Regions from separate parts of the Flavobacterium cerinum genome, predicted to be linked through region 1. Evidence: riboswitches for the same ligand, from Rfam matches in the RefSeq annotation. Region 1 holds a riboswitch; the other holds the start of a gene.
What was found. Region 1 has a riboswitch for S-adenosylmethionine ahead of NOX80_RS06360 (homocysteine S-methyltransferase family protein). Riboswitches for the same ligand answer to the same signal wherever they lie in the genome.

Region 1 (6,753 bases):
AAAAATAAGAATATACTCATCCATCTACAGCAAATGATTCTTCTTGCTTTATACCTGACAGGTTTGTAAAACCTGTCAGGTAAGCCCCTTAAAATACTGTTTCGGCTATTTTTCGGATACTTTCAGAGCGTCCCATTGAATAGTAATGCAGTACCGGAATTCCGGCCTGGATCAATTCCCGGCTTTGCGCGATGCACCATTCGATCCCGATTTCTTTTACCGCATCGTTATCTTCTGCTTTGACGATCTCTTTCACCAGATCATCCGGTAAATCCACTTTAAAACGATGGGGTATCTGATTTAGCTGTTTTTTTGTGGAAATCGGTTTTAATCCCGGAATAATCGGAACCGTGATTCCTTCTCTTCTGCATTTATCCACAAAATCGAAAAATTTACGGTTATCAAAAAACATTTGTGTGATAATATAATCCGCTCCGTTTTTAATTTTTTGTTTCAAGAAATGAATATCGCTGTCAAGGCTAGGTGCTTCCATATGCTTTTCAGGATATCCGGCTACGCCAATGCAAAAATTGGTATTATTAGTGTTCTGTAAATCCGCATCGAGATAAATCCCTTTATTCAGATTACTGATTTGCGTTACCAATTCGCTGGCATAATGATTCCCTTCTTTTTCCGGTTTAAAATAGATTTCGCTTTTTACAGCATCACCGCGTAGGGCAACTACATTATCAATCCCGAGGAAGTCCATATCAATCAGGAAATTTTCAGTATCCTCTTTTGTAAAACCACCACATAAGATATGAGGAATCGCATCTACCTGATATTTATTCTGGATGGCTGAACAAATACCGACAGTACCCGGTCGTTTTTTAACGATTTTCTTTTCCAGTAATCCGCTTGGTAATTCCTTGTATTCGTATTCTTCCCGGTGATAGGTCACATCGATAAACGGCGGTTTAAATTCCATCAGCGGTTCGATATTATCAAAAATGCACTGAATATTTTGTCCTTTAAGTGGCGGCAGTATTTCAAAAGAGAACAATGACTTTCCTTCCGCATTGGCTATATGTTGGGTAACTTTCATTTTAGATACTTATTTTCGTTTTGTTAATCGGCTATATTAGGATTAAGCCATTTTTCGGCATATTCATAGGTTACATTACGGCGTTGTGCATAATCCCGGACCTGATCTTCTTTTATTTTCCCGAGTCCGAAATATTTACTTTCCGGGTTTCCGAAATAATATCCGGAAACCGAAGATGCCGGCCACATTGCCAGACTTTCCGTTAATCTGACTCCGATTTTCGTTTCCACATCCAATAGTTTCCAGATGGTGTTTTTTTCCAGGTGATCGGGACAAGCCGGATAGCCCGGAGCCGGTCGGATTCCTTTATATTTTTCCGAAATCAGTTCGTCATTATTCAATGTTTCATCGACTGCATAGCCCCAGATTTCTTTACGTATCTTTTCATGCAGGTATTCGGCAAATGCTTCTGCAAACCGGTCGCCTAATGCTTTAATCATAATCGCGTTATAATCGTCATGAGCCGCTTCAAATTCCGCTGCCTTTTCATCAACTCCAAAGCCGGTTGTGACACAGAAAGCACCAATATAATCCTGTTTTCCACTGGTTTTAGGTGCAATAAAATCCGACAATGCAATATTAGGAGCTCCTTTCGTTTTTTGCGATTGTTGTCTTAATGTCAGGAATGTTTCCAGTAATTTTCCGTTAGTATCATATACTTCAATATCATCATCGTTAACCTGATTCGCCGGAAAAATTCCGTAAATTCCCTTTGCTTCCAGCCAATTTTCCGCAATAAGCTGATGCAGCATTTTCCGCGCATCCTGAAACAATATCGCAGCCTGTTCGCCCACAATTTCATCCTGTAAAATATCCGGATATTTTCCGTGCAAATCCCAGGTTCTGAAAAATGGTGTCCAATCGATATAATCGACTAATTCTTCCAGAGCAACAGTAATTGTATGCACTCCGGTTGTATTGGGTTGTTGCGGAGTAAATGCATTCCAGTCCAATTGTCGTTTATTTTTACGCGCTTCGGCAATGGTCAGGAAATTTTTATCCCGCGACCGGTTTAAAAAACCTTCCCTTAATTCGTCATATTCCGAGCGTATCGTTTTCGCATAATTGGTTTTCAGATTTTCATTAATCAGATTTCCGGCTACCGTTACTGCTCTCGAAGCATCATTAACATGAACAACCGTTTCCGAGTATTCCGGTGCAATTTTTACAGCCGTGTGTGCACGGGAAGTTGTTGCACCGCCAATCATCAACGGAATTTTAATATTGAGTTTATCCATTTCTTTGGCCAGGTAAACCATTTCATCCAGCGATGGTGTTATCAATCCGCTTAATCCGATAATATCGACCTGTTCTTTAATTGCCGTTTCGATGATTTTTTCAGGCGGCACCATTACTCCTAAATCGATAATTTCAAAATTATTACAACCCAATACTACCGATACAATGTTTTTCCCGATATCATGTACATCTCCTTTAACCGTTGCCATTAGTATCTTTCCGGCTGAACGGGAGGCGCCTCCTTTTCCGGCTTCGATAAACGGCAATAAATAAGCTACCGCTTTTTTCATTACCCTTGCCGATTTCACCACTTGTGGCAGAAACATTTTTCCGCTTCCGAAAAGATCCCCTACGACATTCATACCGGACATCAGATTGATCTCGATTACTTCGATCGGTTTAGCCGCCTGTAAGCGAGCTTCTTCCACATCAAGTTCTACAAATTCATCGATTCCTTTAACCAAAGCATGCGTAAGCCGTTCCTGAACTGTTCCGTTTCGCCATTCCTGATTTTGTTTTTCGATTGCTTTAACATCACCTTTTACATTTTCAGCAAAAGTCAGTAAACGTTCCGTTGCATCATCCCGACGATCGAGCAATACATCTTCAACATGTTCCAGTAAATCTTTTGGAATTTCATCGTATACTTCCAGCATTTCAGGGTTTACAATTCCCATAGACATGCCGTGTTGAATAGCGTGATACAGAAATGCGGAATGCATTGCTTCCCGAACTCTGTCGTTACCGCGGAATGAAAAGGAAACATTACTCACTCCTCCGCTCACATTCGTATACGGCAAATTTTCCCGGATCCACTTTGTAGCCAGGAAAAAGTCGAGGGCATTCCGGCGGTGTTCTTCCATTCCGGTTGCTACGGGAAATATATTGGGATCAAAAATGATATCTTCGGCCGGGAAACCCACCTGATCTACCAGAATATCATAGGAACGCTTACAAATTTCAATACGACGTTGATAGTTATCCGCCTGGCCGACCTCATCAAAGGCCATTACAATTACGGCGGCTCCGTATCGTTTAATCAGTTTTGCATGATGTACAAAAGTCGCTTCTCCTTCCTTTAAGCTAATCGAATTTACGACGCATTTTCCCTGTGCCACCTTTAATCCGGCTTCTATGATTTCCCATTTGGAACTATCAATCATCACCGGAACCCTTGATATATCCGGTTCGGAAGCTACCAGGTTTAAAAATTTGGTCATCGCGGCAACTCCATCCAGCATCCCTTCATCCATATTGATGTCGATAATCTGTGCGCCACCTTCAACCTGAGCTCTTGCGATGTCGAGTGCTTCCTCGTATTTTTCTTCTTTAATCAGTCTTAAAAATTTTCGGGATCCGGTAACATTCGTCCGTTCTCCTACATTCACGAAAATACTTTCCGGCGTTATTATCAACGGTTCTAATCCTGATAGTCGCAAGTATTTTTTACAGTCTGCTTCAGCCATTTTCCTTTCTATTCTAAAATTCTGGGTTGGTATTCTTTTGCCACTTCGGCAATCAAACGTATATGCTCCGGAGTTGTTCCGCAACATCCGCCTATAATATTTATCAGGTTGTCGTCAAGGTATTCTTTGATCAGTAGTTGCATTTCTTCGGGTGTCTGATCGTATTGTCCGAAAGCATTCGGTAAACCGGCATTCGGATGCGCTGATATATTAAAAGAAGTATTATGAGCCAATCGCTTTAAATACGGTTTTAACTGATCAGCTCCCAATGCGCAATTAAACCCGACGCTTAATAACGGAATATGAGAAATTGATATCAGAAAAGCTTCAACGGTTTGTCCCGACAATGTTCTTCCCGAAGCATCGGTTATTGTACCGCTTACCATCACCGGAATATCCAGATTGCGTTCTTCCTTTACCTCATCAATGGCGAATAAAGCGGCTTTTGCATTAAGTGTATCGAAAATTGTTTCGACCAACAGAATATCACTTCCTCCGTCTATCAATGCTTCCACCTGTTGTTTATAGGCAATCCGTAAATCATCGAACGTTACTGCCCGAAATCCGGGATCATTTACATCGGGCGACATACTTGCCGTACGATTTGTAGGTCCGATTGAACCGGCTACAAATCTTGGTTTTTCCGGGTTTTGTGCGGTAAATTCATCGGCAACTTCTCTTGCGATTTTAGCCGATTCGTAATTGAGCTCGTATACCAGATCTTCCAGATGATAATCGGCCATACCGATTGTAGTACCGGAAAAGGTATTTGTTTCCACGATATCAGCACCGGCTTCAAAATACTGTGCATGAATTTCACGGATAGCTTGCGGTTGTGTAATCGACAACAAGTCGTTATTCCCTTTTAGCGGATGCGGAAAATCTTTAAAGCGTTCACTTCTGAAATCTTCCTCAGAGAAATTGTACCGTTGTAACATGGTTCCCATTGCTCCGTCAAGAATCAATATTCTGTTGCTCAGGGCTTCCTTAATCTTTGACATCTTTTAGTTTTTTTAGTTTCCGCCAAAGTCAATATGAAAAGTTATTTTAAATGATAACAACTAATTCAACATACTGCTTTAGCAATTTGTCGTTCTGAAAATTCTGTAAAATGTTATCTGTAAAAGGGAGTGTGAATACCCGAAAAAGTATTCTTTGTTATCTATCCTGAAAAAACTAAACTTAGTCGTTTCGGGTAGAATGTAGCACCTTCTTTAAAGTGTAAAGGGTTGCTAAGGCTTCAACGGGTCTATTCCCTCTGCCTTTCGTGATAACATTTCAGTCTGTATAAGAACACTGCAAAATAACGCAATTGTTTTATACGAACCAAATTTCTGTTCTGATTTCGTTTACGACAGTGCTTGTTCGAGGTCGGCGATAATATCATTTACGCTTTCCAATCCGGCCGAAATCCGAACCAATCCATCGGTTATACTTACTGCTAAACGTTCCTGTTCGGTTAGTTTACTATGTGTTGTGGAAGCCGGATGTGTTACGATAGTACGGGTATCTCCTAAATTTGCCGATAACGAACACAAACGGATTTTATCCAGAAATTGGCGACCGGCTGTTATACCGCCTTTAATTTCAAAAGCAACGATATTTCCGCCCAAACGCATTTGTTTTTTTGCAACTTCATACTGCGGATGTGATTTCAGAAACGGATATTTAACCGTTTGTACTTTCGGATGTTCTTCTAAAAAACGGGCTATTTTTTCTGCATTTTCACAATGTTTTTCTACCCGAACAGGTAATGTTTCCAGACTTTTCGATAAGATCCAGGCATTAAACGGAGACAACGCCGGTCCGGTATTTCGGGCAAAGAGATAAATTTCCCGTATTAAATCTTCCTTTCCAACGGTAACACCGCCTAATACTCTTCCCTGTCCGTCAATTAACTTGGTTGCCGAATGAACCACCAAATCCGCACCGAAAGCAATAGGATTCTGGATATAGGGTGTCGCAAAACAATTGTCGACAATTAGAATCAGGTTGTGTTTTTTAGCAATTTTTCCCAGGTATTCCAGATCCAGAATATCGACTGCGGGATTGGTTGGTGATTCGGCAAAAAGTATTTTGGTATTGGGTTGAATATAATTTTCAATCGTTTCCGGTTGGTTGGTATTAAAATAGCTGGTTGTGATATTCCATTTCGGAAAATATTTAGTAAAAAGTGTATGGGTCGAACCGAACACACTACTTGCCGACACGATATGATCACCGGAATTTAAAAGAGCGGCGAAGGTTGCATATACTGCTGCCATTCCCGTTGCAAAAGCATAACCGGACTCGGCTCCTTCCATTTTACACATCTTATCAACGAATTCACTGGTATTCGGATTGGTAAAACGGCTATAAATATTTCGGTCTTTTTCCTCTGCGAAAGAAGCTCTCATATCTTCCGCATCTTCAAAAATAAAACTGGAAGTCAGGTATAACGGCACTGAATGTTCCAGATATTGACTTCGTTCTGCCTGAGTTCGGATGGCCTGCGTTTCGAACCCATATTCTAAGTTGCTCATATTATTGTATGTTTTGTTGTTCTGAATTATTTTATTTCTTTTCGGATAATCGTAAGATATCTCCAAAAACACCTCTTGCGGTAACAGAAGCTCCGGCTCCGGCTCCTTGAATAATTATCGGTTGATCACCATAGGAATCGGTATAGATTTCAAAAATCGAATCCGAACCTTTTAACTGACCTAATGCCGAATTACCCGGAACCGAAACCAGTTTTACATCGAGATTTCCTTTTTCTTGTTGTAAATCCCCTGACAATTCCCCGATATAACGTAGCACATGTCCCGGTTGCTGGTTTTCTTTAACCGATTGATAAAGCGCATCCAATTCCGTTAACCGACTTAAAAAAGTCTGAGCATCACCACCGCGTAATCCTTCCGGAATCAGGTTTTGTACTTTAATTTCTTCAAATTCATTTTTCAGATCCAATTCCCTCGCAAGGATCAATAATTTTCGGGCGACATCATTTCCGCTAAGATCTTC
Region 2 (6,753 bases), 1.6 Mb from region 1:
GAAGCAACTAAAGCAATTTCCGAACGCTGATCAATAACTTCAACCGCAAAGTTTTTGGTATTATTGTATTTGTTTTTCTCGTTTTCTGCCGATGTGATTACAGCCTTATACGTTTGTACTCCTACTTTATCAGCATTTAATAATATCGAAACAGACTGCGCTTTTTTATTAGGTCCGAAGTTTACATTTTGCTTATAAACCGTTCCGTTTCCTTGCTGAATACTAAAAACAGCTGAAACATTTTTTGTTCCGCTATATTGTAAAAAAACTTCAACCGGGAATTTATTTTTCAGGAATGCATATTTATTCACATTCAACTGATTGATTTTCAAGTCTAAAAAGGTAGTAGTATCACCTAAAATCAGCGGATAAACCGTTGTATTTTGCTGAAAACTAAAGACATAATCATTTCCTATCGTCTGATTTCCATCCGTTAACAATACAACCGGGTAATTCTGATTCCGATAAAATTGTTTTAAATTCTGAGCAACCAGATCAATATGCGTTTGCTTTCCGCTAAAATCCGGTTGTTTCCCTGTATTAAAACCGGCATCAAAAGAATAAAGCTGAACATCATATTTTTCTTTTAAAGCACTATTGGTTGCTATTTTTTGAGAAAGAGTCAATGCCGGATTTTCCTGTTTTAATTCCTTTATAGACTGGGAATTATCTACAATGATCGGCAAAGGTGTTTTAATATCCTGATAGGTCTTTCGTGATATAACAGGATTGATCAGCAACACTAATATTGATAATATAGTCAGAAAACGTAAAAAAGTCAGAAACAGATAGATTTTCGATCTGTTTCCGACTTTATATAAGTATTGATAAAACGCTAAACCGAAAGCTATAACAGCGGCTAATATCAGCAATACAATCGTAGATACAGTCATTATAATTTCAGTGTATTAATCTTTTAATTTTAAGCGCTTTACTATTATTTATCTAAATTATTATGTTAACATTCCTCCGTCAACATTCAACACCTGACCGGTTACATAAGCACTCATGTCTGATGCCAAGAAAACGCAAGCATTTGCTACATCTTCAGGAGATCCGCCTCTTTTCAACGGAATATTTTCGCGCCATCCTTTTACTACATCTTCATTCAGTTTTGCTGTCATTTCCGTTTCAATAAAGCCCGGAGCAATTACGTTACAACGAATATTACGAGAACCTAATTCTAATGCAACAGATTTAGAAAAACCGATAACTCCCGCTTTTGAAGCCGCATAGTTTGTTTGACCTGCATTTCCTTTTACTCCTACTACTGAACTCATGTTAATGATAGAACCGGCACGGTTTTTCAACATAATTCGCTGAACGGCTTTCGTCATATTAAAAACCGATTTTAAATTTACGTCAATAACGCTGTCGAAATCTTCTTCCGAAATACGCATTAAAAGGTTATCTTTTGTTATTCCCGCATTATTGATCAGGATATCCACGTTTCCGAATTCTGCAATTACGTCATCAACCAATTTTTGCGCTTCATTAAAATCAGCTGCATTTGACTGATAGCCTTTTGCTTTTACGCCCAAAGCCGATAATTCGTTTTCCAAAGCTTTCGCTGCTTCGGCAGAAGCACTATAAGTAAAAGCTACATTAGCACCTTGTTTAGCAAATACTTCAGCAATTCCTCTTCCGATTCCTCTACTCGCTCCTGTGATGATTGCGGTTTTTCCTTCCAGTAATTTCATATTTAAGATTAAGTTTGTTTATTTGAAATAAGTAACAAATATAACAATTCGGTTTTTAATCCGTTCCTTATGTTGCTAAACTTTAAAGAATTTATTAGCTAATCGGTCCCAGAACCTACTGTAGATCGCAATCAGTGTAAACAGAAACAGAAATAATACATACCAGGCGTTTCCGATCAAATCCAAAAAGCCTAGTTTTCCTCCGGCAAAACTCAGCAATAGTAATACTTGTGCGCCATATGGTAATATTCCCTGAACTACACATGAAAAGATATCCAGTATTGTTGCTGTCTTACGGGAACTCAAATGATATTCATCGTTAATCTCTTTTGCAATGCTTCCGGTAATCACAATCGACACTGTATTATTGGCAATGGCCAGATTTACAAAACTAACCAACGCACCGATACCCAATTGCGCTGATCTTTTACTTTTAATCCGGGCTTTTACCGTACGCAACACATAATGAATTCCTCCTGCCTGTTCTACCAATGCGGCCAATCCGCCGGTTAACATCGATAACAGAAAGATATCCGTCATACTAAGAAATCCGTCGTAAATGATTTTTGTAAAATCAAGTAACGGAAAATCATTCCCCAGTAAACCAATAATTCCGGCAACTACAATTCCGGTCAAAAGCGTGACAAAAACATTCAATCCGGCTACAGCCAAAACAATCACCAATAGATAAGGTAAAAGACTAATCCATTCGTAATTCCCTTTTTCGATGACAACCGCTGTCGTTTCGCCGCTAAATCCGAAAAACAATAACACTAAAACGGTAATAATAGCTGCCGGCAAGGCAATAAACAGGTTTACTTTAAATTTATCTTTCATTTCACAACCTAATGACTGTGTTGCTGCGATCGTGGTATCGGAAATAATGGACAAGTTGTCTCCTAACATGGCACCACCTAATAATGATCCGCAAATTAAAGGTAATGAAGCTCCGCTTTTATCGGCCAGACTTACAGCAATTGGTCCTAATGCTACAATTGCTCCTACAGAAGTTCCGGTTGCTGTTGATAAAAATGAAGCAATCAGAAAGATGCCCAACGGAAAATATTCGGCATTAATATGATTAATTCCAAGATTCACGACTGATTCAACACCTCCCATTGCTTTGGTTACACTGGCAAAAGCACCGGCCAATAGATAAATAAGACACATGGTCATAATTTTACTATCACCACAACCTTTAATCAGAGTATCCACTTTATCTGACACAGATGGTTTGAACAACAAAAATGCCGCGATAATACCGGTTATAACGGCTACCGGTGACGGAAAGGCATAAAAGTCATCCAACAGGATACCGGCTCCTAAAAAAGTAATAATAAATACGAAGAACGGCAGTAAAGCCAAGGCACTGCCTTTTGTTTTTGATTTTTTCATCATCGATTGCTTAAAAAATTAAAGCTCACGTGACAAGCAAAACCGAACCAGAAAGTAAGTGTGTAAAAACAACATTTTTTCCAACAGGATTGGCTTATCGTTTTAGCACCTTGCTTGTTGTTGCAGGTTGCTATCTCTTATGAGATTCGTGATAACTGTGGCAAATATAGTTCTTTTTTTATTATTTTATCACTAAAATCAATCGGATCGTGATTTTTAATCATTCCGCAACCGTTTTAACAACTTTATACAGGAATTGACAGTATATTCATTTTTTAGTACTTTAGCTTCTATGTCACCAATCGATCAACTTAACACGCTTCTTACTCAAAATCACCTTTGGGAAACTGAAACCGTTTACAAAAGGAATGCATATCTGATAACTAAAGGCAATCAGGATGCTTCCGTTTTTTTTATTGTTGACGGTAGTGTCCGGGTTTATACTATTGATAAAGAGGACGAAAATACGATACGATTTGGCTATAAAAACTCATTTGTCACCGCGATTGATTGTTTTTTTACGGATAATCCAACCCAATTTTACATTCAGGCTTTAAAAAAGACCACTGTTAAAGTTATTTCTAAAAAGATATTACTTGATTTTATTCAAAGTGATAAGCAATTACTCCAATTATGGAATACCATTTTAGGTCAATTGATCATTCAACAAATGGAACGGGAAAGGGATTTATTAATGACTTCTCCAGTTGATCGGTATAAAAGTGTTCTAAAACGCAGTCCACAGGTATTTCAGGAAATTCCGGATAAATATATTGCATCTTATCTGCGAATGACAGCCGAGACATTGTCAAGAATTAAAAAATCTTGATTCCGGTCAATTTTTTTGTGTCGGACAACCTCGAATTTTGCAGTAAATAATTCTAATTATGGAAACCAAACAAATACTGGACGAGCTGACCCGAATAACTTTATACAATATTGAAGTGGCTAATTCTTTTAAAAACCTGGACTTACAAAAACTAAACCGGCGATCATCAACAACCAGTTGGAGTATCTTAGAATGCATTGAACATCTGAATCGATATGGTGATTTTTATATTCCGGAATTAAATTATCGCATAACAAATGCCCGTTATACACAACCGACATTACAATACAAACCGGGTTTATTGGGCGGTTATTTTGCGAGAATGATGAAAGCTGAAAATCCGACTAAGATAAAATCTTTAAAAAACTATAATCCAATCGGTAGTCAACTGGATCATCAGGTGCTGACAATTTTCATTTCTCAACAGGAAGCTTTACTTCTTTGCCTTGATAAAGCCCGTCATATCAATCTGATAAAAAACAAAACGGCTATTAGTATCAGTAAATTAATCCGTTTGCAATTGGGCGATACTTTTTCATTCCTGATTTATCACAACGAACGTCATATCAAACAGGCGCTACGGGTTCATTCCTAAACCTGACAGGTTTCGAAATCAATAAAGTTAACAGGTATATCAGCAATGCGAAATCAAAAACCTGACAGGTTTATTAGCAATCTAGTAAAGACCTGTCAGGTTTATGTAGGTTTATTAGCAATCTAGTAAAGGCCGTCAGGTTTAATAAAAAAAGCTGACTTTGTAAGGCAGCTTTAATATTTATGATGATTCGGAATTAATTATCCTAATACTTCTTTTACTTTTTTACCGATTTCAGCAGGAGAATCAACTACGTGAATACCGTTTTCTCTCATGATACGTTTTTTAGCTTCAGCTGTATCATCAGCACCACCAACGATAGCACCGGCGTGTCCCATTGTTCTTCCTTTCGGAGCTGTTTCACCAGCGATAAATCCGATTACCGGTTTACGGTTACCGTCCGCTTTGATCCAACGTGCTGCATCAGCTTCTAATTGTCCGCCGATTTCACCGATCATGATGATACATTCTGTTTCAGGATCGTTCATTAATAATTCTACTGCTTCTTTAGTTGTTGTTCCGATGATCGGGTCACCACCAATTCCAATAGCAGTTGTGATACCTAGACCTTGTTTTACAACCTGATCAGCTGCTTCATAAGTTAATGTACCTGATTTAGAAACGATACCAACAGTTCCTTTTTTGAAAACAAATCCTGGCATGATACCTACTTTAGCTTCACCCGGAGTGATAACTCCCGGACAGTTAGGCCCTACCAAACGACAGTCTCTGTGTTTAATATAATCATAAGCTTTGATCATATCTGCAACCGGAATACCTTCAGTAATTGTAATAATTACTTTAATACCCGCATCAGCAGCTTCCATAATTGCATCCGCTGCAAAAGCCGGCGGAACGAAAATAATTGTTGTATCAGCACCGGCCTGGTCTACTGCATCTTTAACCGTGTTGAAAACCGGACGATCTAAATGCGTTGTACCTCCTTTACCCGGAGTAACACCACCTACAACATTACTTCCATATTCAATCATTTGTGTAGCATGGAATGTTCCTTCACTACCTGTAAATCCTTGAACAATTATTTTAGAATCTTTATTTACTAAAACACTCATGATATTTTTTTTATATTATTTTTAAAAACTGTGTTGCAAAAATAGGGTTTTGAACGTAATCGAAGAAAGTTTTTTCAAACTTTTATCGGCTATTTTTTATTTTTTTCGTCTAACTCAACTGGCTCATCTGATAAACCTTATAAAGCCTGTTATCCTTTAGTTCACAGATAACCATAAAATGGGCTAAAACGAGTTCTTCATTGGGATTTTCAATTGGCGATACATAATGGGTGTAATTCACTGATACCAGATGATTTTCTTCCAAAATATGACTGATTTCAATCCTTGAAGCGATATACGATTTACTTAATTCTGTTGCCAGTTCCAGTAAATCCTGTTTATCAAGTTGTAAAAAACCTTTGGAACTATGCCAGTTAAAGCTGATTTCATCATGCAAAAAATCTTCCATTAAAGTTTTATTTAAAGGACCATTCGATTGATAAAATGCTTTAACCAGTTCTTTACTCATTTTTATTAATTTGTGTTAGAATTTGCGGTATTTTTTTCACATAAGCCAACTGTTTCAATTTTTCCCTTGACTCTTCAGCCGGATAACCGAAATAGACTTTTCCTCCTTCTAACGATTTTGAAACTCCGGATTGTGCCAATACGACTGCTTTTTCTCCAATCGTAATACCACTTGTTGTCCCAACTTGTCCCCAAAGTGTTACTTCATCTTCAATAATCACACATCCGGCAATTCCGGTTTGTGCCGCTATAAGACATTTTTTACCGATTACGGTATCATGTCCGATATGCACCTGATTATCAATTTTAGCACCTTCACGAATAGTCGTATCACCGGTAACCCCTCTGTCAATAGTGCACAAAGCACCGATTCCGACATTGCTCTCGATTACTACGCGACCGCAGGAAACCAACTGATCAAAACCTTCCGGACGTTTTTTATAGTAAAATGCATCAGCTCCTAAAATACTTCCGGCATGAATAATAACATTATCGCCGATAACTGTGTCATCGTATAAAGTAACATTCGGATGAATCAGACAGTTTTTACCGATTACTACATTATTTCCGATAAAACAATTGGGTTGGATAATTGTTCCTTCACCAATAATTGCAGTATCTGAAATAGCAGCATTCGTTGCGCGAAACGGTTTAAAGTGACGGGATAATTTATTAAAATCACGGAACGGATCA

Region 2: it holds a riboswitch for S-adenosylmethionine, as region 1 does, so the genes downstream of both, NOX80_RS13450 (Na+/H+ antiporter NhaC family protein) here and NOX80_RS06360 (homocysteine S-methyltransferase family protein) in region 1, are expected to answer to the same signal.

The regions. Positions count from the first base shown of each region.
Region 1 covers NZ_CP101751.1:1,442,429-1,449,181, reverse strand. The annotation lists gene metF (methylenetetrahydrofolate reductase [NAD(P)H]) at 89-1,045, opposite strand; gene metH (methionine synthase) at 1,069-3,750, opposite strand; gene NOX80_RS06360 (homocysteine S-methyltransferase family protein) at 3,759-4,751, opposite strand; SAM riboswitch class I at 4,906-5,027, opposite strand; gene NOX80_RS06355 (trans-sulfuration enzyme family protein) at 5,100-6,272, opposite strand; gene thrA (bifunctional aspartate kinase/homoserine dehydrogenase I) at 6,304-6,753, opposite strand, start outside.
Region 2 covers NZ_CP101751.1:3,000,340-3,007,092, forward strand. The annotation lists gene NOX80_RS13440 (hypothetical protein) at 1-893, opposite strand, end outside; gene fabG (3-oxoacyl-[acyl-carrier-protein] reductase) at 954-1,700, opposite strand; gene NOX80_RS13450 (Na+/H+ antiporter NhaC family protein) at 1,776-3,098, opposite strand; SAM-I-IV-variant riboswitch at 3,160-3,255, opposite strand; gene NOX80_RS13455 (Crp/Fnr family transcriptional regulator) at 3,388-3,924, shown strand; gene NOX80_RS13460 (DinB family protein) at 3,983-4,519, shown strand; gene sucD (succinate--CoA ligase subunit alpha) at 4,720-5,592, opposite strand; gene NOX80_RS13470 (nuclear transport factor 2 family protein) at 5,702-6,061, opposite strand; gene NOX80_RS13475 (UDP-3-O-(3-hydroxymyristoyl)glucosamine N-acyltransferase) at 6,054-6,753, opposite strand, start outside.